Regions from separate parts of the Paenibacillus sp. GCM10027629 genome, predicted to be linked through region 1. Evidence: a T-box and tRNA genes for the amino acid it is inferred to sense, from the RefSeq annotation. Region 1 holds a T-box; the other regions hold tRNA genes.
What was found. The T-box of region 1 lies ahead of ACFQZR_RS26445 (arginine--tRNA ligase). A T-box ahead of a tRNA ligase gene usually reads a tRNA of that ligase, here a tRNA-Arg.
Positions count from the first base shown of each region.

Region 2: it has a tRNA-Arg gene. The T-box ahead of ACFQZR_RS26445 (arginine--tRNA ligase) is inferred to sense a tRNA for this amino acid. The anticodon was not compared.
Region 3: it has a tRNA-Arg gene. The T-box ahead of ACFQZR_RS26445 (arginine--tRNA ligase) is inferred to sense a tRNA for this amino acid. The anticodon was not compared.

Region 1 is NZ_JBHTGZ010000017.1:189,635-200,352, reverse strand. Features, by position in the region: gene ACFQZR_RS26475 (ABC transporter ATP-binding protein) at 1-302, opposite strand, end outside; gene ACFQZR_RS26470 (ABC transporter ATP-binding protein) at 295-1,278, opposite strand; gene opp4C (oligopeptide ABC transporter permease) at 1,289-2,209, opposite strand; gene ACFQZR_RS26460 (ABC transporter permease) at 2,227-3,180, opposite strand; gene ACFQZR_RS26455 (ABC transporter substrate-binding protein) at 3,240-4,973, opposite strand; gene ACFQZR_RS26450 (ArsR/SmtB family transcription factor) at 5,255-6,154, opposite strand; T-box leader at 6,390-6,622, shown strand; gene ACFQZR_RS26445 (arginine--tRNA ligase) at 6,665-8,575, shown strand; gene ACFQZR_RS26440 (MBL fold metallo-hydrolase) at 8,599-9,345, opposite strand; gene ACFQZR_RS26435 (Lrp/AsnC family transcriptional regulator) at 9,480-9,908, shown strand; gene ACFQZR_RS26430 (ABC transporter substrate-binding protein) at 10,291-10,718, shown strand, end outside.
Region 2 is NZ_JBHTGZ010000009.1:327,642-338,359, reverse strand. Features, by position in the region: gene clpP (ATP-dependent Clp endopeptidase proteolytic subunit ClpP) at 1-539, opposite strand, end outside; gene tig (trigger factor) at 920-2,206, opposite strand; gene ACFQZR_RS10815 (hypothetical protein) at 2,397-3,341, opposite strand; tRNA gene ACFQZR_RS10810 (tRNA-Arg) at 3,453-3,529, shown strand; gene ACFQZR_RS10805 (YjcZ family sporulation protein) at 3,905-4,003, opposite strand; gene ACFQZR_RS10800 (YjcZ family sporulation protein) at 4,366-4,473, opposite strand; gene ACFQZR_RS10795 (SDR family oxidoreductase) at 4,760-5,521, shown strand; gene ACFQZR_RS10790 (TetR/AcrR family transcriptional regulator) at 5,764-6,330, shown strand; gene ku (non-homologous end joining protein Ku) at 6,463-7,320, shown strand; gene ACFQZR_RS10780 (LysR family transcriptional regulator) at 7,386-8,264, opposite strand; gene ACFQZR_RS10775 (adenylosuccinate synthase) at 8,394-9,674, shown strand; gene ACFQZR_RS10770 (helix-turn-helix domain-containing protein) at 9,696-9,935, shown strand; gene ppdK (pyruvate, phosphate dikinase) at 10,104-10,718, opposite strand, start outside.
Region 3 is NZ_JBHTGZ010000014.1:68,101-78,818, reverse strand. Features, by position in the region: gene ACFQZR_RS25215 (ABC transporter permease) at 1-823, shown strand, start outside; gene ACFQZR_RS25210 (ABC transporter permease) at 820-1,623, shown strand; gene ACFQZR_RS25205 (ABC transporter substrate-binding protein) at 1,660-2,712, shown strand; gene ACFQZR_RS25200 (PdaC/SigV domain-containing protein) at 2,745-3,815, shown strand; gene clpP (ATP-dependent Clp endopeptidase proteolytic subunit ClpP) at 3,892-4,473, opposite strand; tRNA gene ACFQZR_RS25190 (tRNA-Arg) at 4,603-4,677, opposite strand; gene ACFQZR_RS25185 (sugar-binding transcriptional regulator) at 4,948-5,994, shown strand; gene gap (type I glyceraldehyde-3-phosphate dehydrogenase) at 6,067-7,077, shown strand; gene ACFQZR_RS25175 (phosphoglycerate kinase) at 7,163-8,344, shown strand; gene tpiA (triose-phosphate isomerase) at 8,389-9,144, shown strand; gene gpmI (2,3-bisphosphoglycerate-independent phosphoglycerate mutase) at 9,145-10,683, shown strand.

The DNA of each region.
Region 1 (10,718 bases):
TCTTGGAAGATCAATTGCATTTGCGGGCGAAGCTTCCGCAGTTCCTTCGGAGGAAGCGTGTGAAGATCGATCCCCTTGAACAGAACTTCACCGGATGTCTTATCGGTTAGGCGTAGAATGGTGCGTCCCACCGTGCTCTTCCCGCTGCCCGACTCCCCGACGAGGCCGAACGTCTCGCCTGCTCGGATCGACAAGCTAATATCATCGACAGCCTTCACATGGCCGATCGTACGATTGAACAACCCGCCAGTAATCGGAAAATACTTCTTCAAATTCTTTACTTCAACGATAGGTTCAGACACGAACGGCCACCTCCTCGTATAACCAACATGCCACCTTCTGGCGGTCTGCAATGTCTCTTAACTGCGGCTCTTTCGATTCACAGATCGCCATGCACTGGCTGCAGCGATCATGGAAATAACACGATTCCGTCAAAGACAATGGATTCGGAACTTGTCCTGGAATGGAATACAGCTGATCCTGCCGCTGATTAATAATCGGCTTCGATTTCAATAAACCTTGCGTATACGGATGTCTCGGGTTGTTGAAGAGCTCGACGACCTCACCTTCCTCGACGATTTTGCCGGAATACATGACGATCACATAATCCGCCATCTCCGCCACGACACCAAGATCATGCGTAATCAAGAGGATCGACATATTCGAATGCGCCTTAATCTCCCGGAGCATATCCAGAATTTGCGCTTGGATCGTCACATCGAGTGCCGTCGTCGGTTCATCGGCGATGAGGAGCTTCGGATTGCAGGAGATCGCAATGGCGATCATGATCCGCTGCAGCATGCCGCCGCTTAGTTCATGCGGATACGAATTGAAAATTTGCTCCGCTCGCGAGATCCCCACCTGCTCAATGAGTTCAATCGCATGCTTGCGCGCCTCCTTCTTGCCCATTTTCAAATGCTCCATCAGCGGTTCCGTAATCTGCTGACCGATCGGAAGCACCGGGTTGAGCGAAGACATCGGCTCTTGGAAGATCATCGCAATGTCGTGTCCGCGAATCGTGCGAATCTCATTCTTGCTCATCTTCAGCAAATCTTCGCCTTCGAACCCGATCCGACCGTTCACGACTTTGCCTGTTGGTCCTTCGATTAATCCCATAATCGACATGGCTGTCATACTCTTCCCGCAGCCAGATTCGCCGACGATGCAGACGGTCTCTCCTTCACGCACACGCAGACTAATATCGTCAATCGCCTTTACTGTACCTTCCTCCGTATAGAAATACGTACTTAAATGGTCGATTTCTAATGTGTTTTTCATCCTCATTCACCTACTTCTTCTGTTTGGGATCCAGCACGTCCCGAAGCCCGTCACCGAATATATTAATGGCGATTACCGTCGAGAAAATCGCAAATCCTGGCGGGATCCAGAGCCAAGGATGCTTCTCGAAGTCAATGATGCTATTCGCCGCATCAATCATATTCCCCCATGTTGCCGTAGGTGGCATAACGCCAAGGCCAAAATAACTGAGCACCGACTCCGATAGAATCGCACCCCCGATGTTCAGCGTTGCAACAACGATTAAGAGCGGGAACAAGTTCGGCAGCAGATGATGGAACAGTTTCCGTCGATCCCGAAGACCTAGGACAACAGCCGCCTGCATGAACTCACGTTCACGAAGACTCAGCATCTGTCCGCGGACGAGTCTCGCAAGACCCGGCCAGCCGACGAAGCTCAGCATCATCATAACGATATACATCCGGTAATCGGTCGGAATTTTCCATTCGGACAAGAGAGCCCCAAGGATGAACAAAATCGGCAGACTCGGAATCGAGAGCAGCAGATCCGCAATCCGCATGATGATTTGATCCACGATTCCTCGGTAGTACCCCGCGATCGCACCGAGCAAGCTGCCGATAAAGACCGATAGCAACATCGATGCTAAGCCGACGGTGAGTGATATCCGGCCAGCTTGGAGCAGGCGTGTCAACACATCGCGACCCAGCATATCCGTCCCTAGCCAATGTTTGAGATTCGGCGCATTGTTCATCGCCGTCACGTTCACCTTACCGTCGGTGTATGGTGAGAAGAACGGCCCAATAAAGCATGCCGCGAACATAAATACAATAAATATAAAACCCGATACCGCTAATTTATTCCGGAGCAGCTTCCGCACGGACTGCGTCCATAATGACGTTCTCACTGCGGGGAGTTTGCTGCTACGACTTTTGACAACTTCACCTTGAACCATCGACATAGGCCCCCTCCTCACAGTTTCACACGCGGATCCGCGATGTTATATAGAATGTCAGATATGAGCGTACCGATGACCGTGAGAACGGCGATGAACATCGTAAAGCCCATAAGCAGCGGATAATCCCTGGCACCAAAAGATTGCATGTACAGCTGGCCGATCCCCGGCCAATTGAATATTTTCTCGATGATAAGTGAACCCCCGAAAAGCCCCGGCAGTTCGAAGCCGACGAGCGTAATCGCAGGCAGCAGCGCATTGCGCAGCGCGTGACGGAATAACACCTTCTTCTCCGTCATCCCTTTGGCACGGGCCGTGCGGATGTAGTCCTGTTTGATGACGTCGATCATATTACTGCGGAAATACCGGGTTAACGATCCTACGCCAAGCAACGTCATCACGATCACCGGCAGCGCCATGTGATTGATGACCTCCTTGATATAAGCTAACCCCGTAGCATTGCTGCCAGTTGTCATCATGCCACCCGGAGGCAGCCACTTCAGATCGACGGCCAGCGTCTTGATCAGGAATAGTCCGATAAAGAACGAAGGAATCGACATCGCCGCGAAGATCCCGATCATGACGAGCGTATCGAACCAAGAGTATTGTCGATAGGCCGAGATTACCCCAATAATGACGGCGAGCAACCAAGTCAAGAAAGTCGAAGTGATCGCCAGCAGGAACGAATTCCAGATATATTCATTGAACAACGTCAGCACCGGCTTTTGCTGCGCCAGCGAATAACCGAAATCGCCATGCAGCGCATTTTTCATCCAGAGGAGGTACCGTTCAAATAGCGGTTTGTTCAAGCCATAAATCTCCCGAAGCTCGGCTTTGCGTTCCGCCGTCAGCTTCATATTGCTGGATATGAAGTCCCCTGGCGTTAAGGCATATAAGAAGAAAATCAGCATCGAAGCGCCGAGTAATATCAAGACCATATAGATCAGACGTTTTGTGAGATACGTGCTCATATATTTGGCTCCTTAATAGTCCATCCCTTGTCTGCACGACAAGGGACGGAGAGGTGGTATTATTTCAAAGTCCACTCCGGCAAGCTCGCTGAGATGCCTTGCGATGGATTGATTTTGATATTCTCAATACGGCCGTTGTACGCCAGGATCAACTTGCTGTAGCTCGTGAAGATGTATGGAGCATCTTCGTTAATCACTTGATACAGCTCTTTATAAATCGCTTTGCGCTCTTCGATATCTGTCGTTGCAAGACCTTTCGCATAGAGCTCCTTCACTTTCGGATTGTCGTACCCTTTCACTTCGCCATCGACGAAGGACAACACGCCATCCGAAGGGTCACCCAAAATCGATGTGGAGAAGGAGACGAGATCGTAGTCACCACTCTCGAACTTCGCAATCTGTGCATTGAAGTCTGCGAATTGTTCAGCTTCCAGCTGAACGCCGATCGCAGCATAGTTTTCTTTGGCTACCGCGATGAAGATGTCCGTTCCTTTCTTCTTGGAGCCGATGAAGTGAACGCTTAGCTTCTTGCCATCTTTCTCACGGATGCCGTCCGTGCCTTCCTTCCAACCTGCTTCATCCAGCAATTGCTTCGCTTTCTCCGGATCATATTTGTACGGGTTGATTCCTTCTTCGGTATAAGACCATGAGCTCTGCTGCGTTGGAATGTTCGCGATTGTCGCTGCCCCTTGGTTCGAATCCACATAGATGGTTTGGCGATCGAGTCCATAGGTTAATGCTTGGCGAACGCGTTTATCCTTCAATGCTTCATGTTCCATATTGAATTGCAGATAGCCATAGTTGCTTGCCGTATACGGCTCTAAGTTCAAGAAACCGAGCTTCTGCAGACGGTCAATATTGTCCGTTGTCGCCGAGAAGCTGCCATAGTCCTGCTCGCCCGTCTCGATGAATTGGAATGCGTCGCCTTCTGTTGTTTTATAGATGAAATGTTCCGTCTCCGGCTTGCCTGCATAGTAATTCTCGTTCGCTACGAAGCGCACTTCCTGACCTGGAATGAATTTATCGAGCTTATAAGGCCCATTGCCGAGCGGTGTGGAATGCAGATTTTTGATGTAATCCAATTGGCCGAACTTGTAATCTTTGCCGTAGTAAGCTTTGGACAAAACATCCGAACCTAGTACTTGAAGCGCCGTTGCATTCACCTTCTCCACAGTTACCGAAATCGTCAGCGGGTCGATGACTTTGATTCCTTCGATGGATGTTGCTTTCCCTTCCTTGTAAGCTTTGCCGCCTTTCACGTTCGTCGATAAAATGTCGTATTGGCCATCGTAAGCTTTATCGTGCAGAATCGTCCATGTGAATGCCACATCCTCCGCCGTCAGCGGGGATCCGTCGCTAAATTTCAAATCCTTGCGAAGGTGGTATGTATAGGTTAATTGATCTTCCGAGATATCCCATTTCTCTGCAAGACCAGGGATCGGAAGGCCTTTCTCATCGACTTTAACCAGTGAAGAGAAGAGCACCGAAGTCACGTTGCCATCATAGCCACTCTGTAGGAAATAAGGTGTAAATGCACCGCTTGGATCTGTTAAACCGACGATGATCGTATCCGTACGTTTCTTCGCATTCTCCGGAAGTTTCGCTAGATCTGTCGCTTTCACCAAGCTCGTAATGCTGCCAGCCGCCGGTGTTGTTGTCTGTTCGGAAGTTGTCGCCCCCGCTTCGGTCTTGCCGCTCTCCGCTGCAGGCGTCGAAGCTGGTGATGAACAAGCAGATAACAAGAGTGCCCCGCTAATGATAATCGTTAGTACAGAAAATAAACCTTTTCTCATAATACATCTCCCCGTTTCCAATAAAATTGAATTAAACATTAAATTCCGACCCGAAAGGTATGAATTAGTTTGATTGGTTTTATTATAAGAATCAAAATGTGTTCTGTAAAGAGAGAACTTAAAAAAAGTTTTGTGTAAAGAGAATATAATTCAAGTTCATAAAAAGTCATCTAGACAAAAAAACGCCTCCAGCGTCCTTTCAAGGACGGGAAGCGTCTAGGCGAGAAATAGAAAAACAATATTTTCAAAAAAGATCCAAGTCGTTCATTTCGCTGACTATATTATTGCGACATCGTTGTGATATAGCGGTATAGAATCTCGTCAATTTGCCTTACTGCCTTGAGCCGAAGACTATAATGCGTCGTAACTTCCCCTTCGACATGGGCATGAATGAATCCCGCACTGCGCAGTTTCCCAATATGATCGTGGGTAATCCCTTTGGAAATTTTCAAATGACGAACAATTTCGGTAAAAGGCTGCGGACCATGATGCAAATAACGCAAAATCTTCATTCGGCTCTTCTCGCCAATGGTCCGAAGAACTCGATAATGATGAGGAGAGAGCTCCCCAGGTTGGTCCATATACACTCTTGCTGCATAGTGGCAAAGTGTTACTTTACCAAAGTGCCAAATGACATTAAGTGGTTGAAAATGGTACTGCGGAACAAGGATCAATTCTTCAAGCCCCGGTATAGGGGTGAACAGCATCCCGTTCGTCGTATCATCGACGAAATCCTCTGGCGACAGCTGGGTCAACATCTCCGTTCTCCGAACTACTTCCGCATGAAGCAACCGAAGGATCTCCGGGTCCAGTTGACGGAAATACTCTTCATTCCAAGCCGTCAACAATTGAACAGCATGCGTGCGGAACGCTTCCATCTGCGCTGGAAATTCATTGCCATACTGCGCCAGCAGTTCGTACAACTCACCCACGGAATGACCTTCAATCCACGTCACGAGCTCTTCGGGAGATGCCGAGTCCGGACAGACAAGGGCCAGCAAATAGATAAATCTCCAAGCGCCATTCACCTCGGTATTATCGAGCATACTTCGAAGTTCAGGCGATAACCGCTCCTGCGTTGTCTCTACCCATTCCATCGAGAGATCGATTTTTTTATAGGATTTACGGCATAAATAAGTATGCAGACTGCTAATAAATTCATGCAACGGCGTAAATCTCACGCACAATCGATAATCCAATGCCACACCCCTCCGCTCCTTTCCTATCCCTTACGGTTATCGATATTTTCATCTTCTAAATGTATAGAAAACTGTATCTATAATCAAGCGGTTCTGTAGCGTACCCCTAAAACAACCCCACAAAGTGGGGATTCCGAAAACTAACATAGACTCGTTCCCGATCATCAGCCCCTTGCATTTATTTCACAGATTTTGTATAGTGTTTGACAATATATCTTCAATTTCGTTGATCGGGAGAGTAATTCATGTGAAGCGTCCAAGCGAACCGGGATAGTGTGAGCCGGTACGACAGCATGAATGAAGCGGACCCGGGAGAAAATCTGCTGAACCAGCGCGCTGCAGCCGCTGTGGTAGGGAGATTCGGCGCCGTCCGTTATCGGCTAGAGGGGTTAGACACATCATGTCTAGCAACAAGAGTGGTACCGCGAAGCAACAGCCTTCGTCTCTTCATAGAGACAGGGCTGTTTTTTTCATTTTTAGGGAGGAATTCGTATGAGATTACAATCGTTTATCATCACGCAGATTGAGAAAGCCATTACACTTCTTTATGAGCTATCATTTGCTTCGGATCAGAAGTCGCAAGTCGCCGTGCGGATTGAGCAGCCATCCCATATGGAGCACGGAGATTATTCCACGAATATCGCGATGCTGCTGGCCAAGGTTATGCGCAAATCACCAATGATCTTGGCTTCTGAGATTGCGGCACAGCTCACGCAAGACGGGATGATGGAACAACTCGTCGTTAAGATCGAGGTCGCACCGCCTGGATTCATGAATCTGTTCATCGATTGGGGCGTATGGGCCCGTCGGGATTGGCAGCTTGAAGCCACTGGAGAACAGAAGAAGGCGATTGTCGAGCATACGTCCATTAATCCGAACAAATCTGCCCATATCGGCCATCTTCGCAATGCCTGCATTGGCGACAGCATCGTCCGTCTACTAAGACGCACAGGCGTTGAGGTTGAGGTGCACAATTACATCGATGATCTTGGCAATCAACTCGCAGACACCGTTGTCGGGATGCTTCATACGCCGCTTCAACAAGCACATGCGAGGTTCGGGGATTTCTGCTGGGATGTGTATTCCTCACTGCATCGGGAATACAAGGTTCGCCCTGCCTTAGAACAAGAGCGTTCCACTATCCTTCACGCGCTGGAAGAAGGCAATAATAATATCGCTTGGATGGGGATGCTGGTCGCAGAGCGCATCGTTCGCGAGCAATTGGAGGAAATGGAGCAATTCGGTATAGGTTATCATCTACTCGTGTGGGAGAGCAATATTGTGCGGGAAGGGTTCTGGAATGCGGCCTTTGCACTGCTGCAGCAGACACCGCAATTCAAGCAGGAGACAACAGGCAAGCTGGCTGGCTGTTGGGTGTTGAAGCAAGGGGAGACAGGAGCCATTGAAGAGCACGGGGATGATCCAGAGGTAGACAGCGAGCATCAGCAGGATAAAGTATTGGTGCGTTCCAATGGCATTCTGACGTATACGGCCAAAGACATCGCCTATCATCTCTGGAAGTTCGGCTTGCTAGGCAAAGATTTCGGTTACAAGCGATTCGCAGACGGGTTGTTCACCACGACTGCAGCTGGAGGGTCTGGAACCCATGCCGAGGCTGGTGCCTTCGGTCAGGCCGACACCGTCATTAACGTCATCGATGCACGCCAAGCGTATCCGCAGATGATGGTGAAGCAGGCGCTAGAAGTGCTCGGCTTTACAGCTCAAGCGAATCAACTACGCCATATCAGCTATGGCGTAGTCTCGCTCAGTCCGCGATCGGCGGCAGAGCTCGGCATCGATACGTCAGATGGCAAAGCTGCTTACGCAATGTCCGGCCGCCAAGGGATTGGAATTAAAATTTCACAGCTGCTCGATTTGATGGAACAAGTCATCGCGGATAACCGCTCCAACTCGGATGGACTATCCAGTCGGCTGATCGCAGCCGCTTCAATACGATACTATCTGCTGCGGTTCAATCTGCAGACCGAAGTCGTCTTCGATCTGCAGCAAGCGACCGAAATCTCAGGCAATACCGGCGTATATCTGCTGTACGCCTATGCCAGAGCCAGCACCCTATTGAACCGCGCCGCAGAAGAGCATGGGATTATGCCGCAGAACCCTGCCGTGTTCCCTCTGTTACATCGCGCAGAATATGCACTCTTAAGGCAGATCGCACTGTGGCCCGATACGCTGCACAAAGCAGCCGAGGAGTTGTCCCCGAGCCTTATCTGTACGTATGCCCATGAGCTCGCGACGTTATTTAATAACTTCTACGGCGCATGTCCAATTCTGAAAGGCGATGAAACTTCGAAGGCATTCCGTGTCTGGTTGACGTCCAAGTTCCACGAGACGCTTGGCGATGCGCTGCAAACGCTCGGGCTACCAACGCCAGAGCGCATGTAATCAGGCGATCTGCGGTGTGGAGCTTAGATCCATTCGCCGTCTTCCAGGATAAGTACGTTATAGGTCTTCTCTGATGCGGCGAGTGCTTCCCGAAGCTTCGCGCGTGTGACATGACAATGATTGATCGCATCCATATGGACGGCGACAACCTGCGTATAAGGTGCGTGCTCGCACACAGCGATGACATCCGCTTCGTTCATTGTGATCGGATCGCCAGTAACGAACTTCGCGCCTCCGGCGTTCACTATCGTTACGTCAGGGTGATACGCATCCAGGGCTTGAACGACGTCATCGCACCAGATCGTGTCGCCAGCGATATATAACGTTGGTTCGTTCGCCGCTTGCAGGACAAAGCCGGATACTTGGCCCATCCATTGGCCAATTTCCCCCGTGCCGTGTTGACCATCGGTACGATGTATGGTGATCTCCTTCCAGGCTAGTGTTGTATCGATCGGTGCGACGTCCGTGAATCCATGTGATTGAATTTGATCCTCATTACCGGGTTGGCACAAAACCGACGTTGACTTCGGTAGGTGCGTAACCGCCGCTGTATCGAAATGATCTTGGTGAAGATGCGTGACGAGCATCAGATCGGGATGCTGCCATGCCGCAACTTCTGCTGGCAGCGGCACGAGTGGATTGCGTCGATCATTATTGGAATTTATTATAGGCGGATTTGCACCCGCGTCGCTAAACATTGGATCCACGAGGATCTTAGCACCTGCATATTCAAGCCATAGTGTTGCATTTCTTATCAATTGTATATTCATCCTGACATCCTCCTTTACTTCCTGATACAATGATACACAGGATCATGAACCACATAAATAATCGGATGAAAGGAAACGTCGATTCTTACTTTCACGATGTAAGAATTTCAGCGTTGCATAGAGGTGTTCAGCAAATGAATGATGGAACCATTGATTCCGTAGATTTGGATATACTCCAATTATTGATTGAAGATGCGAACCGATCTCACAAAGAAATTGGTCAAATCGTCCACCTAACGGGGCAAGCGGTCGGTGCTCGCGTGCGCAAGCTGCAAGACATCGGCATTATCGAAGGGTATACGGTAAGGTGGAATCGGGATAAGCTCGGGCAATCCGTCCAAGCGCTCATCACGATTTTCCTGACTTCCCATCATGCACATCAGCAATTCCGCTCCTTCGTCGCCAGCAGCGATGAAGTGATTGAAGTCTATAGCGTTAGCGGCGAAGGCTGCTATTGGATGCGTGTTCGTGTTGCATCGCCCTCTGACTTGAGCGCATTTCTCGAACAACTGCTGCGATTCGCGAATTATAAAGTCAGCCTCACGATTGATCAGCTTAAATAAGAAGGACCGTCCGGATCCACTCGACCGGACGGTCCTTTTTGGGTGTGAAGACCCATACGTTGTGCGTAAGGGAGAGATGGGTATCGGCTACAGCCGCTCTTGAAGTCGTGGGGACGTGGCTTCGAAGCTGATTCAGGTACTTTGTGGGGGTTTAGAAACGAATAGAGTTGAACGAAGCGGCCCAGCTTGCGATTGATGCAAGCCGGGTTTTTTGGCGTTAGACCGCAGCGTTGATTCTTCACACCATCTTCACGCCCAGTTTGGTAGGATATGGGTAGATTGACACGAAGGGGGAATTTAATGAGAGAGTGAATCGAAGCCACGCATGGATCACGCACCGTTAAGTAAGCGCTACCTATTTTACTATTGGGAGGTAATAAGTTTGAAAAGGAATAAAAAGAGCACGACTAGGTTGCTTGTATTCCTCATGTTAGTATCTTTGCTTGGCGGTTGCACCAGCGATAACGAAAATGCGAAGAAAACGGAACCGGAAATAGAGAAGAGCGATTCGGCAGACACGGTCAAACAAACCGATAACGAAGTAGTTGAGATCACAGTTTTATACCCGCACCCGGAAGAAAACTTCAAATCCCGATTCGGAACAATTAGTGAGAAGCTGAAAAATATTAAGCTGGTGCAGCTGCAAAAAGGAAACAATCTGGAGTCGCTTCAGGAACTGAACGCCCAGAAGATCGTACCTGACTTGATTTGGGGCGACGGCGACGCAATTGAAGCGACCAAGGAGCTCGATATGATCGAGCCGTTGGACGAATTGGTCAAAGCCAACAATTTCGATTTATCAACAATCGA
Region 2 (10,718 bases), on a different contig from region 1:
GCTTCTTCTGCACCCATAAAATTGTCGCGGTCTGTATCACGTTCGATCTTCTCAAGGGGTTGACCCGTCGTATCCACATAAATTTGATTCAATTTCTGCTTCGTCTTAATGATCCAATCCGCATGAATCTTAATATCGGTCGCTTGACCTCTCACACCGCCTAATGGCTGGTGAATCATCACTTCACTATTCGGCAAGACGAATCGTTTGCCTTTCGCTCCAGCTGTCAAGAGTAGAGAGCCCATACTTGCAGCTAGACCGACACAGATCGTTGATACATCCGGTTTGATGAAATTCATCGTATCCAAGATACCCAATCCAGCTGTTACCGACCCACCCGGGGAATTGATATATAGTGAGATATCTTTCTCCGGATCTTCGGCTGCCAAAAAGAGGAGTTGGGCAATGACTGTATTGGCTACATCATCATCAATCGCACTCCCCAAAAATATAATGCGATCCTTTAACAATCTCGAGTAGATATCGTAAGATCTTTCGCCTCGATTTGTTTGCTCTACAACCATAGGTATCAGATTCATTTGACCAACCTCTTTTCCTCTTCAATTAGTGAATTACTGTTATTTTATCACGTTCCAGGTGCCATGTCATTTCCTCTGCAACGACGCTATTACATTCTATGTATCATGGTACTGGAAATTGTGTCTTGCACGAACCTTGGGGCACAGCAATATGTGAAAAAACAATGGGTTGAACGTGATTACACCGCCTTCAAATCCATTTCGCTAGCGAACGACTTATAAGCCTTGCGAAGGCAAAGCTATCATAGGCTGCATGAGCGACTCGAAGTAGATGACCTCAACGTTCATTATGTATGTATTCATGTCTTACGAAGGCTGAATTGGTACAAATAAAGGCACGCATGTGATATACGTGCCTTATTGACCTGCTTCAGTTGTGATTAGTTCTTGCTGTTATCAACAAGGAATTGAACCGTTTTACGGATTGCAACTTCCTCTTGAAGATTTGCAAGGGAACCGTTCGCGCTCAAGATGCTGCGGATTTCGTCTGTGGAGCGTTTGTACGCTTCAGCCATTTTCGAAAGTTCTTCCGTTACATCTTCTTCCGTCGCTACGATGTTCTCTTCTTTTGCGATTTGCTCAAGAACAAGGTTGTTGCGAACGCGTTTCTCCGCATCCACTTTCATTTGACCTCTCATGTCTTCGATCGTTTGACCGGAGAATGTCATGAACATGTCAAGGTTCATACCTTGTGCACGAAGACGGTTGTCGAAGTCGCGAACCATTGCATCAACTTCAGTGTCGATCATTGGCTCAGGAATTTCAACTTCAGCTGCTTCTGCTGCTTTCTCAACGATTTCGCCTTCACGTTTCGCTTCGTTTTCTTTCACTTTGCGATCAGAGATTTGTTTTGTCAAATCTGCTTTGAACTCGTCAAGTGTATCGAACTCGCTTACGTCTTTAGCGAACTCATCATCAAGAACTGGAAGTTGCTTGCGTTTGATTTCATGAAGCTTCACTTTGAATACCGCTGGTTTACCAGCAAGTTCTTCAGCGTGGTACACTTCAGGGAATGTTACATCAACATCTTTGAAGTCGCCTGTTCCAAGGCCGATCAATTGCTCCTCGAAGCCTGGAATGAACGATTTGGAACCAAGTTCCAAGGAGTAACGCTCGCCTTTACCGCCTTCAAATGGATTACCATCAACGAAACCTTCGAAGTCGATAATAACTGTATCGCCTTCTTTAGCTGTATCTTCGTCGATAACAACCAATTCAGCGTGACGTTGTTGAAGACGCTCAAGCTCAGCAGCTACTTCTTCGTCTGTAACAGTTACACTTTCAACTGGAACGGAGATACCTTTGTATTCGCCCAATTTCACTTCAGGCTTAACCAATACTTTCGCTTTGAATACGAAGTTCTCGCCTTTACCGAATTGTTCAACATCGATCTCAGGACGATCAACAGGCTCGATGTTCGTCTCCGCAACCGCTTCAGTGTACACTTCCGGAAGCAAGATATCGATTGCATCTTGGTACAAACTTTCAATACCAAATCTTTTCTCGAAAATAGGGCGTGGAACTTTACCTTTACGGAATCCAGGCACAGCTACTTTCTGTACAACTTTTTTGAATGCCTTGTCCAAGGCACCTGTAACGCGCTCTGCGTCAACTTCAACTTGTAGAACCCCAAGGTTCTTCTCTATTTTTTCCCAGCTTGCTTTCATTTTATGCCTTCCCCTCCAAAAAATTCACATGGCTCGATGCACATGATCAGCGTTTTCGTTGATTCAATGCGCAAGACCCATGACTCGTCCACGTTCGAAACAACCATTATATTATATACAACATCTCGACTTTAAGCAAGAATGCGACTTGACAGAAACCGCCTAAAATGCGTTTCCTCTCTATAGTTCGTTATTCCATGCGTAATAGCGGGCTTTCGATTAAGTTTTTGAGGTGCTTATGCGCTTGCTCCATTCGGAACCTTAGCGCGTCCGTAATTCCGTAATACTCCCTAATTTCGATACGTTCTGCATCGATGTCATGGCCGCCTGACAGCATCTCTCTCATCCAAATATGCAGCGCCGCCGCCCAAATATCAATCGTCGCATCCTCATCGGCCAGAATACTTCGGTAAGCAGGTGTACCGTACATTGCCATTACACATTGCTGCCATAGATCTAACGCAAGTAATGAGAGCCCAGGATCTTGTACCTCTGTCTGCTCTCGGACCCGTTCTGGGACACTGCGTACCGCGGATGGAAAATCATCATATCCAACAGGCGTATCTTGAATCTCGAGTTCTACCGTCTCTTGGCCGCGGGTGAATTGAATGGTCCCTCTGGCCCCGCGTTTGCGCAGCGTCTGAAGAATATGGAACTGCAGCAGTGCAGGAAGCCGCTCCATAACCAACCACGAACGCAGGACGTCATCGATCTCGGGGTGGTCCAAATAAGTGAGCTGCTCTAGCCCTAACAGCTTCTGCGGCGTCAAGGGACCGTTCACGATGCTATCGAGAAGCTTATTCACATAATCAGGGTCTTGGTCCACCTTATTACGAAAATACTGCTCAGCCATGTCTCCTTCGCTCTCGTCCACTTCATCCAGCGGAACTCCTTCAATCGCCCCGGCATCTGGAAAAGCCCCGAGCAGCCAGTCCAATAGAGCCTGCCATTCGGTCTTATGCTGTTCAACGCCCTGACAACCCAGTAGAAATTGAAGCAAACGAACGGCTTCTCCATACTGTTCTGTCTCCAGAAAACGCGTCAGCTGAATCTGATACACATCCAGCATCTTTGGGAATAATATAATATTGTTCGGATAGGTGTCTTGCTCATGCGATTTCGTAATAAGATGCACCAACTTTCTCCTATGCAACGCGTGCTTATTCTGATCAAAACTAATTATACCGAATAAAATTAAAATTTTCTATTGCACTTCATCAAATCTTTTGTTACAATAGGTTCTGTTGTCCCAGTAGCTCAGCTGGATAGAGCAACGGCCTTCTAAGCCGTCGGTCGGGAGTTCGAATCTCTTCTGGGACGCCATTTATTCTTAAATTACATAGATTGATTGTATAGATAATAAGCCGTAAACCTTTGATAATTAAGGGTTTACGGCTTTTTGCTTTATTATACATAAGGTCATTAGAATACGTTTGAATACGATAGAAGCTCATATCACTTTACACATTTTTTACACATGAATTTCTGCACTAAATAACCCGGCATAACCGGGTCTATTCCATGAAATATTCAGCTATCATTCCCCGTTAAGTTAATCTGTCACTGCAAATTTAACCTATGTAATCGAAAGAAGAAAGAACACTAGTAGTTAGTTATTGGCTTAGGAAGCCCCGGATCACTCCGAGGCTCTTTTCATTTCTATATCCACGTTTTCATCATCAGGCACTAATTATTCTGTTATACAAAACCAATACATGCACAAGAGACAATTACTAACAAGATGAACAATACAAGGATAGTACCTGTGCTTGTAAAGCGTTCACGAAACTCTCCCATGATAACACCTCCCTGTTTTTGAGTACATGTTATGTTATGAAGGCTGAGCTCACTTTGTTTGGATGGTTGTTACCGGTTATTCCACTATATTGGAATCAAGATAACCATCGTCTGATCCTCGGTGCAGAAATTACGGTTATTTTCAGAACGGATCGCAACGCGAGTATGACGATAATGCCCTCGTCTTCGGAGTTTTCCCGTTAAGTTAATCTGTCACTGCAAATTTAACCTATGTAATCGAAAGAAGAATGAACACTAGTAGTTAGTTATTGGGTTAGGGAGCCCCGGATCACTCCGAGGCTCTTTTCATTTCTATATCCACGTTATCATCATTAGGCACTAACTGTACTTTATCGGCATTATTAGATACCAAAACCACCAATACATGCACAAGAAACAATTACTAACAAGATGAACAAAACAAGGATTGTACCTGTGCTTGTAAATAAACCTCCACGGAAATCACCCATGTCAACACCTCCTTATTATTAAGTACACGTTATGTTATGAAGGCGGATCTCACTTTGTTTGGACGATTGTCACTGGTTATTCCACCTAAATTGGAATCAAGACATTCATCGTCTGATCCCGTTAAGTTTCAGAAATTTTCTTTTCCTTATCTTTCAGTCATGTTGCACAGAGAGAATAGTAATAAACCCCCTTTTCTTTAGGAGCTTGAAATTTGACACGAACCCGAAGACATCTCTATAATTTTTAATGAACAACTGTTCAATAAAATTTTCGGAGGGACTCGTCATGCGTTTAGAAGGTAAAGTAGCGGTCATAACAGGAGCAGCATCAGGTATGGGGAAAGCGATTGCGGAATTATACGCAAAAGAAGGCGCAAGTGTTGTCGTTTCCGATTTGAACATTGAAGGTGCGGAAGCTGTTGCGAGCAGCATTATATCAAGCGGGGGTAAAGCCATCGCCATCAAAACGAACGTCGCTGATGCGAACGATATTAAAGCGATGATCGATCAGGCCGTCAATGAATTCGGAACGCTCGATATTCTGGTGAATAATGCCGGCATTATGGATAACATGGCTCCTGTCGGAGACGTGGAGGATGAGAGATGGGATTTCATCTTTGAAGTGAATACGAAAGCGGTCATGCGGGCCATTCGCACAGCGCTTCCGATCTTCCTGGCGAAAGGAAAAGGCGTCATTATTAACACGGCGTCGACGGGCGGCTTCAGCGGCGCGCATGCCGGGGCAGCTTATACCGCTTCCAAGCATGCGGTGGTCGGCCTCACCAAGAATACGGGCTTCATGTATGCACAGCAAGGCATTCGCTGCAATGCGATTGCGCCTGGAGCAACCATGACGAACATCGCTTCCACGATGAAAAATGTCAACGAGTTTGGCGCTTCGCGAACACAGGTGACGCAAGGCGTCATTCCACGTGTCGGACAAGCGGAAGAAATCGCGCAAGTGGCTTTGTTCCTGGCATCGGATGAATCAAGCTTCGTGAACGGCGCGGTGATTACGGCGGATGCCGGTTGGACAGCGGGCTTCTAATACGAGCAATCGACAAGAGTGTTAGCGGAATTCTAACATCATATCGAATTTGAATGTAAGGCTGTAGACAGCTTGGCTGCTTACAGCCTTTTTCACATGCTATCATGAGCGCACTCTCGGTCATGTACATTTCGTAGGCAACATTATATAATCACTTCATTGAAAATTATTGAACAGATAATAATAGAGTTGTTCATTAAGCGGATCATAGCCGTGATTTAAATAGGAGATGAATACCGGGAATGAATGAAAGTGATTTAAGGGTCATTAAAACAACACAAGCATTTCAACGGGCGCTGCTCGCGCTATTAAAAACAAAAACGCTCGAATCTATCTCTGTATCCGCCCTTTGCCGGGAGGCCGGGGTCAATCGAGGCACGTTTTACTTGCATTATAAAGACGTCGAAGAAATTTTTGACGAGCATCTTCAACATTTGCTTCAAGATTTGGAGGATTCGTATTACGAACCCTATCGGCACGATAACCAGATCACCCCAAACCGTTTGGACCCTTCGACGATTCGGATCTTTCATCACGTGAAGAAGTACCAGCCGTTCTATGAGATCGTGTTCAATCGGAAATCATCGCTGACCTACTACTACTCGCTGCTGGAGAAAATAAAAAGCTTAATGCAGCAAAGCGCATCGTCTTACCCGCTAGGTCATAAAGACCTCTCGTTGCTTCTCTCTTATCAAGCGAATGCGATAATGGGTCTGCTCATCCAGTGGTGTGAAGACGGTTTTGCACACAGCCCCGAATATATGAACGAACAGCTCACCTACATCTTGGGGGCGGAGGTTAAGACATAAGGTCACATGGAAAACTTTCGTCTGTTCCGGATAAGCAAACGGCATTCCTACACGTGAATTTTCTAAATACTTGGTATCAACCCCTCCCCATGCGGATATAAATGATAAAAAGAAGTGTTGGAGGGGAAACGAATGCATACGGTCTGGAAAGGCGCGATCAGCTTTGGCCTAGTCAACGTGCCTGTGAAAATGTTCTCAGCAACTGAAGAGAAGGATATCTCGATGAAGACGTTGCATAAAGACTGCGGCTCACCCATCAATCATGTGAAGACGTGTCGGACATGCAATACAGAAATCGCATCAGAGAGCATCTTCCGCGGCTACGAATATGAACCGAACAAATACGTTACTTTCGATAAAGACGAGTTGGACAAACTGCTGCCGGAAGCGAATAAAGCGATCAAAGTTTTAGATTTTGTCGATCTGCATGAGGTGGATCCGTTATTTTTCCAGAAATCTTATTATCTTGGACCGGCTGAGACGGGAGCTAACGCATATAGCCTGCTTGTAGAGGCTCTTAAGCGTTCCGGCAAAATCGCCATCTGCAACGTCGTGATCCGTTCGCGAACGAACCTCGCCGCCCTACGAATCATCGATGACTGTATCGTGATGGAGACCATCTATTACCCCGATGAGATTAGACCGATTGGACAGGTTCCCAATCTGCCGTCCCAACCTGAGATCAATGAAAAAGAACTAGCGATGGCACAACTGTTGATTCAACATCTATCCAGTTCATTTAGCCCGGAGAAGTACAAGGACGAGTACCGTCATCAGTTGGTCAACCTGATTGAGAAGAAAATTACGGGTGAAGAAATCACGGTGGCGCCAGCAGCAGCTCAATCGAATGTGCTTGACTTGATGGCGGCCCTTCAGGCTAGCATTGATGCAGCCAAACCAGCCGAAGTCGTGGCAGAGGTCAAAAGCACGAAAAAGAAAGTAACGAGCAAAAAAGCGATGAAGTCGTCGCCGGAGGAGTCTGTTTCATAAAAAAAGAGTCTCGGGATCCCGGGACTCTTTTCATGTGTGTGAATCTATGCTCCCCTCACATCCACTCACAACAGCATTTCATAAATCTGTCTTGCAGCCGCAGGCAGCGGCGTGCTCCGCAGCTTGATGATACCCACCCGTCTTGGGGGGATCGGCGTCTGAAGCTTAATCTCATATAGTGATTGATCAGACAATTCCGCTTCAACAAATTCTCGCGTAACGCAGGACACCCCAAACCCACTCCGCGCAAACTCTACCAGTAGATCAACACTTCCGAGTTCAATTTCGGGCTTCAGGACAAGACCCTGCGCGGCCACAAACCGATCAACATAGGTACGCGTACTACTTCCCTGCTCTAGGGAAATGATGGGGTGCTTGAGCAAGTGTTCAAGTGAAATCGGGGACTTCGATAAAAACTTAAACTTCTCGCCCGTCACGAAGCAATCGTGAATCTCCATACTTTCTTGCACATCGATTTGATGATCTGTGATCGGCAGATTGACGATCCCAATATCGATCTTCCCCTCTTTTAACAATCCGATAATTTCCCTTGTCGTCCGGTTCGTCACTTGGATCTTGATCTGCGGGTAAGCTTCATGGAACGTCTGCAAATGTGGCAATAGAAAATGCCTGCATAGCGTATCACCCGCGCCAATCTTGACCTCCCCTTCAGTTAGCTGCTGAATTTCGGCCATTTTTCGTTCGCCGTTGAGTATAAAATGGTAGGCTTGCTCAATATAAGTGAAGAGAACCTCGCCTTCAGCCGTTAATCGCACACCCTTAGACGTGCGGAAAAACAATTGTCCTCCTAGCTTCGCCTCCAGCTGCTTGATGGAATGCGTCACAGCAGGCTGCGTGATGAACAACTCGGTCGCAGCCTTGGAGAGACTGCCTGCTTTGGCCGTTATATAAAACACCTGATACAATTCCATATTCTGAATCAAAGGGGATGTCACCTCTCCATGTATAAATCAGATTAATATCAACTATTATAAATATTAATTATATTAATAAGGGGAACTTTATTATACTGAAGTTAGAACGAAATTCCAACCATGAATAGGAGTGCAGAAATGACAGTTACAGCGATTGTGGGTGCCAATTGGGGCGATGAAGGAAAAGGTAAGATTACGGATGTGCTTGCGGCGAAATCGAACTATGTTGTTCGTTATCAAGGAGGAAGCAATGCAGGACATACGATTATTAATCATTACGGAAAGTTCGCGCTGCACTTGCTCCCATCAGGCGTATTTAATCCGGGCGTAGGCAATGTGATTGGGCCTGGCGTTGCACTGAACATTCCCAATTTACAAAAAGAATTAAACGAATTGATCTCCCGAGGCGTACCTGCGCCCAAACTTCATGTATCGGACCGCGCACAGGTTGTTCTTCCGTATCATATTTTGTTCGACGAATTAGAGGAAGAACGCCTTGCAGATCGCAAGTTCGGCTCTACGAAGCAGGGTATCGCGCCATTCTACTCGGATAAATATATTAAACTCGGTATTCAAGTCAGCGATTTATATGACGAAGAACTCCTTAGAACCAAGTTACTTCGTTCACTTGAAGCGAAGAACGTGTTGCTTCAGCACTTGTACCATAAACCGGCCTATGAGATTGAAGGACTCATGAACGAATTGCGCGAGCAAGCAGCCTTCCTGAAGCCCTATGTGAGCGACACAACAACGCTATTGCATCAAGCGTTGAAGCAAGGGGAGCAAGTCTTGGTGGAAGGACAATTAGGAGCCCTTCGCGATCCTGATCACGGGATCTATCCTTATGTCACTTCATCTTCTACCTTGGCTGGCTTCGCTCCTGTCGGCGCAGGCGTGCCTCCCTATGCAATGACACGCATTGTCGCAGTAACCAAAGCTTATTCCAGCTGTGTCGGCGAAGGACCATTCGTCGCAGAAATCTTCGATGAACCAGCGAACGAATTGCGCAGACGCGGCGGGGATGCAGGCGAATTCGGCGCAACAACCGGAAGACCGCGCAGAGTTGGATGGTTCGATGCGGTAGCTACGCGCTATGGTTGCAAGCTGCAGGGCGCAACGGAAGTGGCACTGACGAACCTCGACGTGCTCGGCTATCTGGATGAAATTCCAATCTGCACAGCATATAAAAACAACGAGCAGATTACGCAAGAATTCCCAAATACGCCGCAACTGCAGAAATCCGTACCTGTCGTAGAGACGATGCCAGGCTGGAAATGCGATATTTCCCATATCCGTTCGTTCGACGAACTGCCATCGGAAGCGAAACAGTATGTAGAGCATTTAGAACGCTTAATCGGCGTACCTATTCGCTTCATCTCCGTCGGTCCAAACCGTGAGCAAATGATGGAACGCGCGTAAAGGAATGGAGGCGATCACGATATGAAGCTTGAATTAGGTCGTTGCTTATTGATGGATCGGTTAGACGAAGCGAATATGACTATCGATCAGCTCGCGCAGAAACTGCTCCTTCGACCGGAGCGGTTAATCGACTTGGCTGAGAACAAGCGCATCATGTCGCTCAAGATCGCCTTATCCATCGCAGATACGATCGGGTGTGAGGTGAGGGAATTGTATGAGGCTTTTCCCTCACCTCACCTTGCGCCCTCTCGAACAGAATAGCTTACTCTGAGCATGCCAAAAAGGCTTCTCTCATCGTAGTTCATCTACGTTGAGAGAAGCCTTTCCAACTATATATGACCTCCGAAGCTTACAACCAGCCTACTGCCTTCACCTTCCTCCAGCAAAGCGTTGCTCGGCAAATAGGCGGTCACAATATCTCAATACGCATTATACCGCTTTTCCTTTCACCTGCACTGAAGCCTCTTCCACGCTCCGCTCCTGCGCAATAACAGCCTGCGCCGCTGCAATACGAGCAAGCGGAATGCGGTATGGCGAGCAGCTCACATATTCGAGCCCAATGGCATGGCAGAATTGAATCGATTGCGGATCACCCCCGTGTTCCCCGCATACCCCTGCCTTTAATTGGGGCTTAACAGATTTACCCGCCGTGTTCGCAAGCTGAATCAATTGACCAACCCCATCCTCATCAAGCACCTGAAACGGGTTATGAGGCAGAATGCGATGGTCCAAATATTGCGATAGAAATTTCCCTTCCGCATCATCACGGCTGTAACCAAGCGTCATCTGGGTCAAGTCATTCGTCCCGAACGAGAAGAAATCCGCATGAACAGCGATTTGACGAGCCGTTAGCGCAGCACGCGGTACTTCAATCATCGTGCCGACTTTGTAGGCGCATAGTTGCAATTGCATCTTGCTCAGTATCTGACCCGCGATCTGTTCAATCCGATCCCGGAAGAACTTCAACTCTGTTACATGACCGACGAGCGGAATCATGATCTCTGGTCGAACAATGATCCCACGCTCCAAGCAGCTTGCCGCCGC
Region 3 (10,718 bases), on a different contig from region 1:
GGTAGTCCTCTGGCTAAGTTTGTTTCTGATTTTGCCGATGGCGATTGTGGTCGTCATTTCTTTTCTCGGGCGCGATGAATTTGGGAATTTGGTCATTCAATTCAGCTTGGATAATTATGCACGGTTTTTCGACTCCCTCTATTTGGGGATCTACTGGGATACCATCGCGTTATCTGTTCTTACCACATTGATCTGCGTCTTGATCAGCTATCCGCTTGCGTATTACATTGCAAATGCAGGACCGACAAGGCAAAAAATATGGCTGCTGTTCATTACGGTGCCATTTTGGATAAATTTCCTAATCCGGACCTATGCTTGGGTCCTATTGCTGCGTTCTCAGGGTGTTGTCAATTCGTTCTTAATGGATATCGGAATCATTGATGAACCCTTGAAGATGTTGTATACAAAAGGCGCTGTGCTGCTGGGAATGGTCTATACCTTCATTCCGTACATGGTGCTGCCGATTTATGTATCGCTTGAACAGATGGATCGCAAACTGCTCGAAGCGGCAAGTGATCTGGGTGCTTCGCGTTGGCGCGCATTCTGGCATATTACGCTACCTCAGACCAAATCCGGCATGATGACCGGATCGGTGCTCGTATTCGTATCCACGGCAGGAATGTATGTGGTGACGGATATTCTCGGCGGTTCCAAATCGACGCTGCTGAGTAATATTATTCAGACCCAGTTCCTCGGGGCGAGGGATTGGCCGTTCGGCGCGGCGTTATCGGTTATATTCGCGATCACATCGCTGGTGTTGATCTACTTATTCAATATGGCACTCCGCTCACGCCATGAACGATCGAAGGAGGGACGAGCATGAAGCAGAAGACCAATCCATTGCTATCGATTCACGCTTACCTGGTGATGGCGTTTATCTACTTGCCTGTGCTCATGATCCTTATCTTCTCGTTCAATAATTCGCGGATTAACAGTACGTGGGAAGGCTTCACGTTCAAATGGTATGGCTCGTTATTTCAGAACCGTAACGTGATGGATGCATTAATGAACAGCTTGACGATCGCTTTTACATCGACGGTGATTGCGACGGTACTCGGTACGGTAGCGGCTCTAGCCCTTCGTAATGCAGTTCGTAAGAGTAAGACGGTGCTCGGCATGCTCTATCTCCCCATCGTTGTACCGGATATTATTATGGGTTTATCGCTGCTCTTGCTCTTCAGTCAATTCCATTTCCCGCTGGGCAAATGGACGATTATTATCGCTCACGTCACGTTCAGCATATCGTATGTGTATGTGATCGTTGCATCGAGAATTTCAGGAATGGGCAAACAATTAGAAGAGGCCGCGCAGGATTTGGGTGCCTCACCATGGCAGACGTTTCGTTACATTACGCTACCTGCGATCTGGCCAGGGGTATTGGCTGGTGCGATTATGGCGTTTACGTTGTCGATCGATGACTTCATGATTAGCTTCTTCGTGGCGGGGCCGGACTCGACGACATTGCCAATCTATATCTATGGGCTTGTCAAACGCGGAATTTCCCCAGAGATTAACGCATTATGTACAATTATGATTATTGTTAGTGTTGGATTGATTTTAATTGCGCAATGGTTGCAGAATAAAGGGAATCGGGGCAAGAAAGCTTCGACGCTTCCTTTTTAATATTATGATTCTTTAAAGCAGAAAGGGGTAATACGATTGAAAAAAATGAAATGGTTCGCGAGCACAGTCCTCGCTGGCGCAATGATCGCGACACTCGTCGTGACAGCAGGATGTTCTCAGAAGGAGACACTCAACTTATATAGCTGGGCTGATAATTTCGATCCGGATGTCATTAAAGATTTCGAGAAGAAATATGACGTAACGGTCAATTATGCAGTGTTTGCGAATAATGAAGATTTGCTCGCCAAATTGAAGGCCGGCGGATCGAAGTATGATGTGATTCAGCCATCGGATTATATGGTTGCGACGATGATCCAGCAGGATCTGCTCGAGCCGCTCAATAAAGATAATATTCCGAATTGGAACAATATATCGAGCCATTTCAAGAACCTTCCTTACGACAAAGATAATAAATACTCCATCGTCTACACATCCGGTGTCACGGGAATCGCATACAACAAGAAGTATGTGAAAGGCGAGATTACAAGCTGGTCCGACCTATGGAAACCAGAATTTAAAGATAAAGTCCTGTTGCTTGATGATATGCGTGAAGTAATTGGCATGGGCCTGAAGAAGAACGGATTCTCGAATAGCTCGACCAACGAGAATGAGATTAAAAAGTCTGTAGATGATATTAAACAACTGCTTCCGAGTGTATTGGCGTTTGATACCGATAATATTAAACAGAAGCTGATTGCAGAAGAAGGTTGGATCGGAACCGTATGGTCCGGCGATGCTGCATATATTGCTGCTCAGAACCCGGATATTGCTTATGTGATTCCGAAAGAAGGCAGTACAATCTTCTCCGATAACTATGCGATTCCTAAAGGTGCGAAGAACAAAGATTTAGCAGAGAAATTCATTAACTTCATGCTGGATCCAGAAGTTAGTGCGAAGAACTATGAGTCCATCGGATACAGTGATCCCAATGAAAAAGCAAAACCGTTCCATAGCCCTGAGTATCAAGCGAATAAGATGATTAACCTAAGTAATGATGAGTTTGCACGTACCGAATGGTTGATGGATGTAGGTAAAACATTGCAAGTCTACGACCGCTACTGGACTGAAATCAAGAGCGGACGCGAATAAGACGTTAACGATCAAAGAGGAGGCGTTCACCCATGAAAAACGTATTGCGAACGATTACGCTTGTTGCTCTATGCCTCGTATTTTTAATTCCAACTTCCTATGCATCGGCGGCTACAGCGCCTTGGCAATCCGTGGCGACGCCAAATATTCAGATTACGCTGGATGGAGCACCACTGCTCAGCAAAGGGATTGTACAGGACGGTAGTACATATATTCCGCTTAACATCCTTGCGAAAGATCTGAAACTCGATACGGCTTATGATGCGCAGAAGAAAGTCATGCGTGTAAAAGCAAAGGGAAAAGATGTTGTTATTCAAGTTAATCAATACGCCGTCAATTCGATTGTGAATGGTCACGAATTATGGGATGCTTACGGACGCATCCTCTTGAATGGTAGTAACTATGTCGCTCTGAGCCTTCTGACAGATAATTTCGGCTACCACTCGACTTGGGATCCGAAGACGAAATCCGTTCATTTGACCAAGGTACAAGAAAACGACATCATCTGGTCATCGAAGAAAATCGATGAGAATACCAAAGATGCGATTATCAATGTACAATATCCGCAGGTAAGCGGGCTCAAAAATGCGGAGGTTCAAGAGAAAATCAACACATTGTTCGCTTCGGAAGCGAAGAAGTATGTCGACACGGCCAAAGAGAGCTCGAAGGGTGCCTACGAAGAACTTGGATTTAAATATGAATACACGTCGAATTATGATATCAAATATAATTCGAACCAAGTGATCAGCCTCTTATTCTCGAGCAATGAATATACAGGCGGCGCGCATGGCATGCCAGAGCAATGGTCTTATACCATCAATATTGATACTGGCATCGTCTATACGCTGAATGATCTGTTCAAGCTTGTTCCGGAATACAAGCAAGTCATCAATGAAAAGATCAAAAAAGAGATTGCACCGATGTTGATGTACGATGCCAAATTCCAGAGCATTAACGAAGATACAACTTTCTATGTGAAAGACGAGGGTGTTGTGGTTTATTTCGGGGTGTATGAATATACGCCTTACGCAGCTGGATTCCCTGAATTCTATATTCCATTCCGTTCCGTATCACCGAGCTTTGAAGGCAAGCTGCCTTTCTAGAAGTTTTTGAGTGGTAGCTCATACAATGAAACCCCCATGCATTGGATGCATGGGGGTTTGTCGTCTTGCGTTTAACTTACAGCTTCTCAAGAACCTTGTCGACCAATCCGTATTCCGCAGCTTCATAAGCGCTCATGAAGTAGTCGCGGTCGGTATCCTTCTCGATACGCTCTAGCGGCTGGCCACTGCGATCCGCAAGAATTTTGTTCAGATGATCACGCATCTTGATAATACGTTTCGCGCGAATTTCAATATCGCTGGCTTGACCTTCTGCTCCACCTAATGGTTGATGGATCATGACTTCACTGTTCGGCAGTGCGAAGCGTTTGCCCTTCACCCCTGCTGTAAGCAAGAAGGCACCCATGGAAGCTGCCATACCGACGCAAATCGTCGATACATCCGGTTTAATGAATTGCATTGTATCGTAAATCGCCATACCTGCCGTAATCGATCCGCCCGGGCTATTGATATACAGCGAGATGTCCTTCTCTGGATCTTCTGCTGCAAGGAATAGCATTTGCGCAATGATCGAATTCGCTACCACGTCATTAACGGGTGAGCCTAAGAAAATAATACGATCTTTCAACAGCCTTGAATAAATGTCATATGAACGTTCGCCGCGGTTCGTCTGTTCCACGACCATAGGAATGTAACTCACAGAAAATCCTCCTCTACTCACATCGACTAGCTTTCCACCAAATCATACTCCAAATTAGAACAAAAGTCAAAGATAGTCAAACTGGTGATACAAAAAAATCAGCCGAAGCTGATTCTGTGTGTGTATGTATGGCGCGCCCGCTAGGAATCGAACCTAGATCTCAGGCTCCGGAGGCCTACGTCATATCCATTGGACCACGGGCGCAAAAAGGATAGCAAAGAGAATTATATGCTATAAATCATAGAATTGCAAGTCCTAATCTGATTATCAGGAGAAAGCTTCTACCGAGAACATTCGAAAATGAGCTGCCGAGTCAAAAAGGGCTAGTCCACGATGTATAAGTTTCTGAAAACATGTGAATTCTACATGCGGTACACTTGCAAACTGCTCTCGAAAGGGTTAAACTAGAGGTGGGACTAAAAAGGTTTCCGTGGGACGTTTTCGGGCCAACTAAAGTTGCAGGAGTGGAAAGAAATGCGGAAAATATTAGAGATAGAAAAGCAACTTCTGCCTGATCTCATGGAAATACTAAAAAAGAGATATGAAATCCTTCATCAAATCAAGCTGTCTGAGTTAGTCGGGCGCAGGACGCTGGCGACTTCCTTAGAGATGACCGAGCGGGTATTGCGTGCAGAGACAGATTTATTAAAGACACAAGGACTCATTGAAATTGAGAGCGCAGGGATGCGCCTAAGTTCAGCCGGAGAGAAGCTGCTAGAGGACTTAGAATCCATTGTGAAAGAACTGTTCGGTCTAACAAATATGGAGGAGCGAATTCGCAAGTCTTTCGGTCTTCAGCAAGTGCTGATTGTACCGGGTGATTCGGATCGTTCGCCGCTTACGAAGCGAGATCTTGGTCTTGCAGCATGTAAAGTGCTTCGTAAAGTGATGGGTAAAGATGATGTCGTTGCTCTCACTGGCGGTTCCACACTGGCTCAGATGGCAGAACAGATGACTTCAACGACGCCGATGAAATCCAATTGGTTCGTGCCAGCTCGTGGCGGTTTAGGCGAGAGTCTTGATTATCAAGCCAACACCATCGCATCGAAGATGGCAAAGCGTGTAGGTGCGCAATATCGATTACTGCATGTCCCGGATCTTCTCAGCGAAGAGGCATATCAGTCCTTGATGCAAGAACCGAATATTCTGGAGATTGTAGAGTTCATTCGGAAAGCTCGCATTGTCGTTCATGGGATTGGAGACGCCTTTGTGATGGCCAAACGAAGACGGGTCGATCAACAGATGGTGGATGCTCTAAGGCAGGAGGGTGCTCTAGCGGAAGCGTACGGGTACTATTTTGACCGACAAGGCAATGTGGTTCACAAGATGGTGTCCTTAGGGCTTCGACTCGAAGAGATTCAAGAAATGGAACTTGTGATTGCGATTGCTGGCGGTGCTAGCAAAGGAGCAGCGATTCATTCCGTCTTAAAATTCGGGCGAGAGAATGTGCTCATTATTGACGAAGGTGCAGCGCTTGAAATCATTCGATTGATGGATGCTGAAGAACAAGAAGTAAGTTAACAATGTTGTGGTCTTGACGAGCCCTCAGGTTTGTCTTGAGTATATATAAATTAATTTTAGGAGGAATCATCAATGGTTAAAGTTGGTATTAATGGTTTTGGACGTATTGGACGCCTTGCTTTCCGCCGTATTCAAGCAGTAGAAGGTATCGAAGTAGTAGCAATCAATGACTTGACAGACGCTAAAATGTTAGCTCATTTGTTGAAATATGATACAACTCAAGGTCAATTCCAAGGAAACGTTGAAGTACATGAAGGATTCTTCAAAGTAAACGGTAAAGACGTTAAAGTTCTTGCGAACCGTAACCCTGAAGAATTGCCATGGGGCGAGCTTGGCGTAGACATCGTTCTTGAATGTACTGGATTCTTCACAACAAAAGAAGCTGCTGAGAAACACATCAAAGCAGGCGCGAAAAAAGTTGTTATCTCGGCTCCAGCAACTGGCGATATGAAAACAATCGTATACAACGTAAACCATGAAATTCTTGATGGTACAGAGACAGTTATCTCTGGCGCATCTTGCACAACAAACTGCCTAGCTCCAATGGCAAAAGTATTGCAAGACAAATTCGGTATCATTGAAGGCTTGATGACAACAATCCACGCTTACACAGGTGACCAAAATACACTTGATGCTCCGCATGCGAAAGGTGACTTCCGTCGCGCTCGTGCAGCAGCTGAGAACATCATCCCTAACACAACTGGCGCAGCAAAAGCAATCGGTCTTGTTATCCCTGAACTTCAAGGTAAACTTGACGGTGCAGCACAACGTGTTCCTGTAGCAACAGGTTCTTTGACTGAGCTTGTAACTGTTCTTCATGAAAAAGTAACAGCTGACGAGATCAACGCTGCAATGAAAGCTGCTTCTGACCCAGCAACTTATGGCTACACAGAAGACGAAATCGTATCTTCCGATATCAAAGGTATGACTTTCGGTTCCTTGTTCGACGCAACACAAACAAAAGTATTGACAGTTGGCGACAAGCAATTGGTTAAAACAGTAGCTTGGTACGACAATGAAATGTCTTACACAGCGCAATTGATCCGTACGTTGGAATATTTCGCTAAACTAGCTACGAAGTAATAGCGGTTGTAGCATGATTGTAGAGCGGAAACAGTTCATAATTGTTTCCGCTCTTTAACTAATATGTGTTTGGAGGAACCGACGAATGAACAAGAAGAGTGTACGTGATGTAGAAGTAACTGGTAAACGCGTATTTGTCCGTGTCGATTTTAACGTGCCATTAGAAGACGGTAAAATTACGGACGACACACGCATTCGTGAAACCCTGCCTACGATCAAATATTTGATCGAGAACGGTGCAAAAGTTATTCTAGCAAGTCACATGGGCCGTCCAAAAGGTCAGTTCGTGGATTCGATGCGTTTAACACCAGCTGCGGTTCGTCTTAGCGAATTGCTAGGCAAACCAGTAGTTAAAGCAGACGAAGCGATTGGCGATGCGGTTAAAGCACAAATCGCTGAGCTCAAAGACGGCGATGTATTGCTTCTTGAGAACGTTCGTTTCTACGCAGGTGAAGAGAAGAATGATCCGGAACTCGCGAAAGAATTTGCATCCCTTGCAGATTTGTTCGTGAATGACGCATTCGGCGCTGCTCACCGTGCGCATGCTTCGACAGCAGGTATTGCTGCATACTTACCAGCCGTTTCCGGACTTCTGATGGAGAAAGAATTGAACGTACTTGGTAAAGCATTGCTGAACCCTGAGCGTCCATTCACAGCGATTGTCGGCGGATCGAAAGTAAAAGATAAAATCGATGTTATCAACAAAATGCTCGAAATTGCTGACAACGTACTGATCGGTGGCGGACTTGCTTACACATTCCTCAAAGCACAAGGTCACGAAATCGGCAAATCGCTTTGCGATAACGAGAAATTGGAAACAGCGCTTGGATTTATCGAGAAAGCCAAACAACTTGGCAAAAACTTCATGATTCCAGTGGATTACGTTGTAACGGACGATTTCAGTGCGGATGCCAATACGAAGATCGTTGATGTTGACGGCATTCCAGCAGACTGGGAAGGTATCGATATCGGACCGAAAACGCGTGAGCTTTATGCAGACGTGATCAAGAACTCGAAGCTCATCGTATGGAACGGACCTATGGGCGTATTCGAAATCGAGCCATTCTCCCACGGTACGCGTGCGGTTGCACAAGCTTGTGCAGATACAGCAGGCTACACAGTTATTGGTGGCGGTGATTCTGCAGCAGCAGCTGAGAAGTTCCATTTGGCAGACAAAATGGACCACATCTCTACTGGTGGCGGCGCATCTCTTGAGTTCATGGAAGGCAAGAAACTTCCAGGCGTTGAAGCTCTTAACGATAAATAAGATCAGTACTCCTTAGGTGAGGAAAATAGAAGGACGTGAAAACCATGAGTAGAACTCCAATCATTGCAGGGAACTGGAAGATGTTCAAAACTGTAAGTGAATCAACAGCTTTCGTTCAAGATGTGAAGGGGAAAGCAGAAGTTGCAGGCGTGGAGAGCGTGATTTGCGCACCATTCACGAACTTGCCAGCACTTGTTGAGGCGGTAAAAGGCACTTCCATCAAAATTGGTGCACAAAACATGCACTTCGAAGATAACGGCGCATTCACAGGTGAAATCAGCGGCATTATGCTGAAGGATCTTGGTGTGGAATACGTGATCTTGGGTCACTCCGAGCGTCGCGCATACTTCGCAGAGACAGATGAGATCGTGAACAAAAAAATGCACGCAGCATTCAAACACGGTCTTACTCCGATCGTATGTGTTGGTGAGAAGCTTGAAGAGCGTGAAGCAGGTCAGACGAAAGATGTCTGCAAAGTGCAGACCGAAGCTGCATTCCAAGGATTAAGCGCAGAGCAAGCGGCGAAAGCTGTTATTGCTTATGAGCCAATCTGGGCGATTGGAACGGGTAAATCTTCAACTGCAGCAGATGCGAATGAAGTCATTAGCTACATTCGTGAACTTGTGAAAGGTTTGTATGGAGAGCAAGTAGCGAATGCGGTTCGCATTCAATACGGCGGCAGCGTGAAACCGGAAAATGTACAAGAGTACATGGGACAAAGCGATATCGATGGCGCTTTGGTCGGTGGCGCAAGCTTGCAGCCAGCTTCCTACATTGCATTGGTTGAGGGGGCGAAGTAAATGACAGCACCTAAACCGGTAGCACTGATTATCCTTGACGGTTTCGGGCTTAGTGACAACTTGGTGGGTAACGCCGTTGCACAAGCGAACAAGCCGAATTTTGACCGTTACTGGTCGACTTATCCTCACACAACGCTTACGGCTTGTGGTGAAGCGGTAGGGCTTCCTGAAGGTCAAATGGGGAACTCGGAAGTGGGTCACTTGAACATCGGCGCAGGCCGGATCGTGTATCAAGATTTGACTCGCATCTCCAAATCCATTCGTGACGGTGAGTTTTTCGATAACGAGACGCTTATTAAGGCGGTTCGTCATGCGAAAAATAACGATAAAAAATTGCATCTCTATGGATTGCTATCCGATGGTGGTGTGCACAGTCACATCAGTCATTTGTTCGCTATGTTAGAGCTTTGCAAAAAAGAAGAATTCAACAACGTATTTATCCATGCTTTCTTGGATGGCCGCGATGTATCGCCAGATAGCGCAAAAGGCTATATGGAACAATTGATCGCGAAAATTCAGGAACTCGGCGTAGGTACAATCGCAACGGTTCAAGGCCGTTACTATGCGATGGACCGCGATAAGCGTTGGGAGCGTACGGAGAAATCCTACCGCGCGATGGTATACGGCGAAGGCCCGAAATACCAAGACCCACTCAAAGCAATCGTGGAATCCTATGAGAAATCGGTATTCGACGAATTCGTCATGCCGACCGTTATCGTGGATGAGAACGAACAACCTGTAGGCTTGATGGAGTCGGAAGATTCCGTTATCTTCTTGAACTTCCGTCCAGACCGTGCGATCCAATTGTCCCAAGTGTTCACGAACGCGGACTTCCGTGGATTTGACCGTGGGGACAAAGCACCGAAGAACTTACACTATGTATGTCTAACGATGTTCAGCGAGAGTGTGGACGGATTCGTCGCATACTCACCGAAGAACCTTGATAATACACTCGGCGAAGTGCTCGTACAGAACAACAAGAAACAACTTCGTATCGCTGAGACTGAGAAATATCCGCACGTTACGTTCTTCTTCAGTGGCGGACGTGACAAGGAATTGGAAGGCGAGACACGTATCCTGATCCCTTCACCGAAAGTTGCAACGTATGACTTGCAGCCTGAGATGAGTGCAGCAGAAGTTGCAGCAGCAGCGGTGGCTGAGATCGAAGCGGAGCGCCAAGATTGCATTATCTTGAACTTTGCGAACCCGGATATGGTGGGTCACTCCGGTATGCTCGAGCCGACGATCAAAGCAGTTGAAGCAACGGATGAGTGCCTTGGTAAAGTGGTTGATGCTGTCATCGCAAAAGGCGGTGTAGCCATCATTATCGCGGACCATGGTAATGCCGAAGTTGAGATCGACGAGAATGGCCGTCCACATACCGCGCATACGACGAACCCGGTTCCTTGTATCGTGACTACGAAAGATGTTACGCTAAGAGAAGGCGGAATTTTGGCGGACGTGGCTCCGACCATTCTTGACCTGATGCAATTGAACAAGCCGGAAGAAATGACGGGCACAACAATTGTAAATAAGTAATTAAAATTAAATTGAGAGTTGATAATCCGACTTTT